3 regions of the Streptomyces sp. NPDC028308 genome follow, and region 1 is predicted to be linked to each of the others. Evidence: riboswitches for the same ligand, from Rfam matches in the RefSeq annotation. Region 1 holds a riboswitch; each other region holds the start of a gene.
The links. A riboswitch is a leader RNA that binds a small molecule or an ion and turns the genes downstream of it on or off. The one in region 1 is predicted to bind S-adenosylmethionine.
Positions count from the first base shown of each region.

Region 2: linked by a shared signal. The riboswitch ahead of ACZ4VA_RS11750 (glutathione S-transferase family protein) and the one ahead of ACZ4VA_RS18905 (aminotransferase class V-fold PLP-dependent enzyme) in region 1 are both predicted to bind S-adenosylmethionine.
Region 3: linked by a shared signal. The riboswitch ahead of thrC (threonine synthase) and the one ahead of ACZ4VA_RS18905 (aminotransferase class V-fold PLP-dependent enzyme) in region 1 are both predicted to bind S-adenosylmethionine.

Region 1 covers NZ_JBVHTO010000007.1:469,981-472,234, forward strand. The annotation lists gene ACZ4VA_RS18905 (aminotransferase class V-fold PLP-dependent enzyme) at 1-833, opposite strand, end outside; SAM riboswitch class IV at 1,024-1,140, opposite strand; gene trpD (anthranilate phosphoribosyltransferase) at 1,226-2,254, opposite strand, start outside.
Region 2 covers NZ_JBVHTO010000004.1:351,399-353,652, reverse strand. The annotation lists gene ACZ4VA_RS11750 (glutathione S-transferase family protein) at 1-886, opposite strand, end outside; SAM riboswitch class IV at 1,258-1,398, opposite strand; gene ACZ4VA_RS11745 (putative leader peptide) at 1,578-1,703, shown strand; gene ACZ4VA_RS11740 (LLM class flavin-dependent oxidoreductase) at 1,779-2,254, shown strand, end outside.
Region 3 covers NZ_JBVHTO010000010.1:424,192-426,445, forward strand. The annotation lists gene thrC (threonine synthase) at 1-1,053, opposite strand, end outside; SAM riboswitch class I at 1,071-1,228, opposite strand; gene ACZ4VA_RS24945 (glucosyl-3-phosphoglycerate synthase) at 1,397-2,254, shown strand, end outside.

The DNA.
Region 1 (2,254 bases):
GCGCTGTCGTGCCACTCGACGTCGACCCCGCCGTCCGCGCGCCGCGAGACCTTGCGGCTGGCGCCGCCCCCCGCGAGGTAGGGCTCGGCCTCGGTCAGCCAGTCGGCGCGGCCCGCGAGGACACCGGAGCCGAAGGGCGCGTACAGCTTGTGCCCGGAGAAGGCGACCCAGTCGACGTCCAGGTCCTTGACCGACACCGGGTGGTGCGGGGCGAGCTGGGCGGCGTCCAGGACGATGCGGGCGCCGTGCGCGTGGGCGGCGGCGGCCAGCTCGCGCACCGGCCACAGCTCGCCGGTGACGTTCGAGGCGCCGGTGACGCACACCAGGGCCGGGCCGTACGGGTCGCGGGCGGCCAGCGCGCGCTCCAGGGTGGCGACGGCCTCGTCCGGGGTGCGCGGGGCGTTCAGGTACGTCACGCGGGCGTCGCGCCAGGGCAGCAGCGAGGCGTGGTGCTCGGTCTCGAAGACGAAGACCTGGCAGTCCGCCGGCAGGGCGGCGGCGAGCAGGTTGAGGGAGTCGGTGGTGGAGCGGGTGAAGACGACCTGGTCGCCGTCCCGGCAGTCGAGGAACTCGGCGACGGTCACGCGGGCGCTCTCGAAGAGGTCGGTGGAGAGCTGGGAGAGGTAGCCGGCGCCCCGGTGCACGCTGCCGTAGTACGGGGCGTACGCGGCGACGTCGTCCCAGACGCGCTGGAGGGCCGGGGCGCTGGCGGCGTAGTCCAGCGCGGCGTAGGTGACCTCGCCGCCGGTGACCAGGGGGACGGTGACATCCCGGCCGAGAACGGGCAGCGGGGCACAAACGGAACGGTCGGCGGCAGCGGTGGGGACAGACATGGCGAACTCCTGTGAGTGGCAGGCGAGATCGCTGTGCGGACAGCCCGCTCGGGGGGCGTCGACGGCACAGGAAGGAGGAGAAAAGGGTGTGCGGAGGCGGGGCTCTACGCCCTACCGCATTCGCTTGCTCACAGAAGGCTCCCTCGAACGACCAGGACCCCTGGCGGTGCTCACTCGGAAGAGTGCGAGGGGTCCGCGCTTGCCGTAGACCTCGCTGCCTACGGCCTGGTCTTCACCCGGGGCACCCCGCCACGGACGGAGGGTTGCCGGACAGCCGGCCGGGGCCTGATGGCTGTCGCTCATGACCTGGTACAGCATCTTGCCAGAAGATCTTCCACGCGCAAGGCGCGGTCCAGAATCCGGACCGCGCCCCGCCTCACCGTGTGTGCGGCTCAGGCGTTGCTGGCCGCGACCCACCGGTCCAGGGTGCGCTTCGCGGCCCCGGAGTCGACGGCCTCCGCGGCCCGTGCCATCCCGGCGCGGATCTGCTCCGCGAGCGGCCCGCTCCCCGGCTCCAGGGCGACCAGGGCCGCCGCCGCGTTCAGCAGCACCGCGTCCCGTACGGGCCCGCTCTCGCCGTTCAGCAGCCGCCGGGCCACGTCCGCGTTGTACGACGCGTCGGCGCCCCGCAGGGCCTCGACCGGGACCAGGTCGATGCCCACGTCACGCGGGTCGAAGGCGTCCTCGTGGACCTTCCCGTCGCGCACGACCCACACCCTGGACGTGGCGGTGGTGGTCAGCTCGTCGAGGCCGTCGTCGCCGCGGAACACCAGCGAGGAGTTGCCGCGTTCGGCGAAGACACCGGCGACGATGGGCGCCATCCGCAGATCGGCCACCCCGACGGCCTGGGCCTTGACCCGGGCCGGGTTGGTCAGCGGCCCCAGGAAGTTGAAGGTCGTGCGGATGCCCAACTGCCCGCGCGCGGCGGCCACATGACGCAGGGCGGGATGGAACTTCACCGCGAAGCAGAAGGTGATCCCGGCCTCCTCGGCCACCTCGGCGACCCGCTTCGGTGTCAGCTGGAGATTGACGCCCAGCTTCTCCAGGACGTCGGAGGCGCCGGACGCGCTCGACGCGGCCCGGTTGCCGTGCTTGACCACCTTGGCGCCCGTGCCGGCCACGACGATCGCCGACATGGTGGAGATGTTGACGGTCTTGGCGCCGTCGCCGCCCGTGCCGACGATGTCGACGGTCTCCCCGGGCACCTCGATCACGTTGGCGTGCTCGTACATCGCGCGGACCAGGCCGGAGATCTCCTCGACCGTCTCTCCCTTGGCCCGCAGCGCCACCGCGAACCCGGCGATCTGCGCGTCCGTGGCCTCACCGCGCATGATGCGGTCCATCGCCCAGGCCGTCTCGTCCGCGCTCTGGTCACGCCCGTCCAGGAGGCCGTTCAGCACCTGGGGCCAGGAACGGCCCGC
Region 2 (2,254 bases), on a different contig from region 1:
TCTTCCCGCGGAACGCCGGGTGGGCGCCGAGCCGCCGCACATAACCCCGGAGGTGCTCGTACGGGGCGAGGGCGCCGGGAGCGTCGAGATGGACGAGGGCGGCCCAGAGGTCCACGTCCGCGGCACTCATCTCGTGGCCCAACACGTAGGGAGACGAGGTGAGTTGCCCGTTCAGTCGGTCCAGCGCGGCCGACCGGCGCCCTGGCCGGGCGTCCGGGGTGACCTCCGTGTCGAGGAGCTCGCGCAGGGCGTCGATGTCCGCCGCGAGGGCCGGCGGACGGAGGGCGGGGACCTGTGCCCTGGTGCGGTCCGCCAGGCCGGCCAGGTCGCGCAGGATGTCCGGCGTGTGGTTGCTGACGACACGTCCGGTCCACCGGTCGCACAGCGCGGGCACGGCGAGCGGGCCGTCGTAGTGGTGCCAGGTGGCCTCGTAGGCCCGGCGCAGGGAGGCGGAGCAGTCCGGGCCGCCAGGGGCAGCGGGGCCCGCGGGAAGGGTGGCGACGAAGTCCCCGAGGCCCAGCAGGTCGACGGTGACCGCGACGCGCAGCGAGCGCGGACAGTCCGGGGACAGGTACAGCTGATAGCGGTGCGGGGCCGGGTAGAAACCGCCGGCGAGACCGACGCCGATCCGGTTGTGGACGTGCTGCTGAGCACCGGCCGAACCCGCGCCGCGGGGCCGGGGGAGCGCGTCGAGCGGCGCGGCCGCGCGGAAGGACGACGCACACCGGGCCGGGGCACCGGCGTCGGCGGACTCCGCGGGGGAGGACTGAGTGCCGGGTGTGTCCCCGACGCCGGAACAGGCGCCGGTGGGGTCGGTGGTTCCGGGCTCGGGCGTGCCGGTGCGGGGAGTGCTCGTGCTGGAGGCGTGCGACAGGGTCTCGGGCATGACTCTCCATGGGTGAGGAAGTCCCGGCCGCCTCGTGGGCGCCGTGACGAAACGGAGTGACCGCGCTTCTCTCGTACCGGTCCGGGATCGCCGGAACCGGGACCTGTCCGGCCTCTCCCGTCCGCCTCGCGACGTCAGGCACGCTCGCTCGCGCGCCGGGCGCGGGCCCGCGTACGTGCGGTGCCGGGCTCGTCGCCGGGCACGCCGGGAGCGCGGACCCGAGTATGCGAAGGTGCCTCGCGGGCAGCGACGCGGAGGGCCGGACGGTCCTTAGTACGCGCTGGAGACACGCAGCAGATCGATGTGCAGGCGCCTCGTCAAGTCGTTCCTGGGCATTCCCACCGGTCCACGCTCGGGGCTCGCGAGACGCGAGACCACGCTTGTCCCGCCGCACCGGCGGAACCCGGTCGTCACCCGGGGCACCCCGTCGCGGTGGAAGGGTTGCCTGCCAGCGGGCCGGGGCCGATGACCGTACGAGCACGAACACTCGCGGGGCGCTGACAATCGTGACCGTCCTCAGCAGTGTCGCCGCGCCCCGGGGGAGCGTCAAGAAGGCGTCCGCGCCGTCTCACGACGTGGTCGGCGGCATGCCCGACTCCCGCGGCGCGGCGTACAGTTCGGCGGAACAAAGGGCGCGGCCGCTTGGTTGCCGCTCTGGAGGGCACCGAGTGCGGAGGCGGAGGTGGGAGCGATGGGAGTCGCGTCGCCCGCGTTCCGCCGTCCCGTGGTGACGTTCACCCCACGCGGCTGTGTCCGCCTGTACTCCCGGCCGCACATCGACCTGCTGCGCGTGGCCGGCGCGCTCTGTCGTCCCTGACCGTGCACCCGCGCCGCCGCCCCCACCGGACGAGGGCCGGCGATCTCCCATGGTCGACCAGGAAGGCACCCCTCCGTGTCCCCGAACTCCCCGCTGCACCTCGCCGTCGCGCTCGACGGCGCGGGCTGGCACCCGGCCGCCTGGCGCGAGCCCGAGGCCCGCCCCCAGGAGCTGTTCACCGCCCGCTACTGGGCCGATCTCGTCACCGAGGCCGAACACGGCCTGCTCGACTTCGTCACCATCGAGGACTCCCTCGGACTCCAGTCCTCCCTCCCCGCCGGCCCCGACGCACGTACCGACCAGGTGCGCGGCCGGCTCGACGCGGTGCTCGTCGCAGCCCGCGTCGCCCCGCTGACCCGGCACATCGGACTGGTCCCCACCGTCGTCGCCACACACACCGAGCCGTTCCACATCTCGAAGGCCGTCGCCACCCTGGACTACGTCAGCAACGGCCGCGCGGGCCTGCGCGTCCAGGTGTCGGCCCGGCCGGACGAGGCCGCCCACTTCGGCCGCCGTACGGTCCCCGGCCTCCCCGCCGAGGTACCCGGCAC
Region 3 (2,254 bases), on a different contig from region 1:
GTCGACATCCTCCACCGCGCCGCCCGTCCGGCGCGCGATGTCGAGGACGTACGGCCCGTCGGCCGGGTTGCCGATGGCGAGCGACTTGGCGATCGTGTCCGGCTTCTGCGGCCGCACGACGTCGTGCCCCGCCTTGTAGGCCACCGACACCGGCGAGCAGCCCTCGGCCTGGGCGCCGAAGATCTTGTACGGCCTGTCCTCGACCAGCCCGAGCCTGATCAGCTCCTGGAGGCCCTTGTCGATCTTCGTGAGCTGCGAGCCGGACGCGATCGGCACGACGAGCTGGTCCGGCAGCCGCCAGCCGAGCTGCTCGCAGATCTCGTACGCGAGGGTCTTCGAGCCCTCCGCGTAGTACGGCCGCAGGTTGACGTTGACGAAGCCCCAGCCCTCGCCGGCCGGGTCGCCGATGAGCTCGGAGCAGAAGCGGTTGACGTCGTCGTAGTTGCCCTCGATGCCGACGAGCTCGCCGCCGTAGACCGCGGCCATGACGATCTTGCCCTGCTCCAGGTCGTGCGGGATGAACACGCAGGAGCGGAAGCCGGCCCGGGCGGCGGCGGCACCGACGGCGCCGGCCAGGTTCCCGGTGGAGGAGCAGGAGAGCGTGGTGAAGCCGAAGGCGCGGGCGGCCTCCAGGGCCTGCGCGACGACGCGGTCCTTGAAGGAGTGCGTCGGGTTGCCGGAGTCGTCCTTGACGAACAGCTTGCCGGCCTCGACACCAAGCTCGCGGGCGAGGTTGTCGGCCTGCACGAGCTTGGTCCAGCCCGGGTTGATGTTCGGCTTGTCGGCGACGTCGGCCGGGACGGGCAGCAGGGGCGCGTAGCGCCAGATGTTCGCGGGTCCCGCCTCGATGCGCTTGCGGAGGTCCTCGGTGTCGTAGTCCGAGAAGTCGTAGGCGATCTCCAGCGGGCCGAAACACTCCTCGCAGGCGAAGACCGGGCCGAGCGGCACGCGGTGTCCGCACTCGCGGCAGGAGAGGGCGGCGGCGGGGCCGAGATCGACGGAGTCCGCGGCGGAGGGGGAGTTCGTGGTGCTTGCAACTGTCTGCGCAGCCATGGAGGCGAGGCCCTTTCTCCTCATCTTCCTCACGGCGCACTTCGCCGTGAGACGGATTTGGCACCTTCCCTAGCCGGGAGCCTCGCGACGCTGATCGGCGATGATCAGGACGAGACCGGCTGGAGGGTTGCCGGGGCTTCAACGGGCCGTATCCCTCTGCCCCTCTGGATGAGCGGTGTTCAGTTGTTGATCTGCGCGCGGTTCCCGGATCAGGACATGCGATGGTCATCCGCGTTGTTCAAGACTGTAACCGACGGCCAGGACAGTTGAGATAGTCGTCCGAACCGCGAGATGGATCACACCCCGGGTGGGCGTGTGAGCAGACAGTGAGGAGCCGCAGACCGTGCTGGAAGAAGTCGAGCGCTGGCTGAGCACCCGCTCCTGGTCCGTCACCGATCGTCCGCTGCACCGGCTGATGGCCGCGAAACGCGCCGCGGGCTCGACGGTCAGCGTCGTGCTGCCCGCGCTGAACGAGGAAGAGACCGTCGGCGAGATCGTCGCCGTCATCCGCCACGACCTCATGCGGCAGGTCCCGCTCGTCGACGAGATCGTCGTCGTCGACTCGGGCTCGACCGACCGCACCTCGGCGGTCGCCGCCGCGGCGGGCGCCCGGGTGGTGCACCGGGACGAGATACTGCCGCGCCTGCCGGCCGTCCCCGGCAAAGGCGAGGTCCTGTGGCGGTCACTGCTCGTGACGAGCGGGGACATCGTCTGCTTCGTCGACGCGGACCTGAAGGAGTTCTCGTCCGACTTCGTCACCGGGATCGTGGGCCCGCTGCTCACCGATCCGGGCGTCGATCTCGTCAAGGCCATGTACGACCGGCCGCTGACCGTGTCCGACGGGTCCGCCGCCGGCACGACCGCCGCGGGCCAGGGCGGCCGGGTCACGGAGCTGATGGCGCGCCCGCTGCTGAACATGCACTGGCCGCAGCTCGCGGGCTTCGTGCAGCCGCTGGGCGGTGAGTACGCGGCCCGCCGGTCCCTGCTGGAGCGGCTGCCGTTCCCCGTCGGGTACGGCGTCGAGCTCGGCATGCTGGTCGACGCGCTGCACCTGGTGGGCCTGGACGCGCTCGCGCAGGTCGACGTGGGGGTGCGCAGGCACCGCCACCAGGACGGGCAGGCGCTCGGCCGGATGGCGGCGGCGATCTACCGCACCGCGCAGCTCCGGCTGGCCCGCGGCCATCTGATCCGCCCGGCGCTC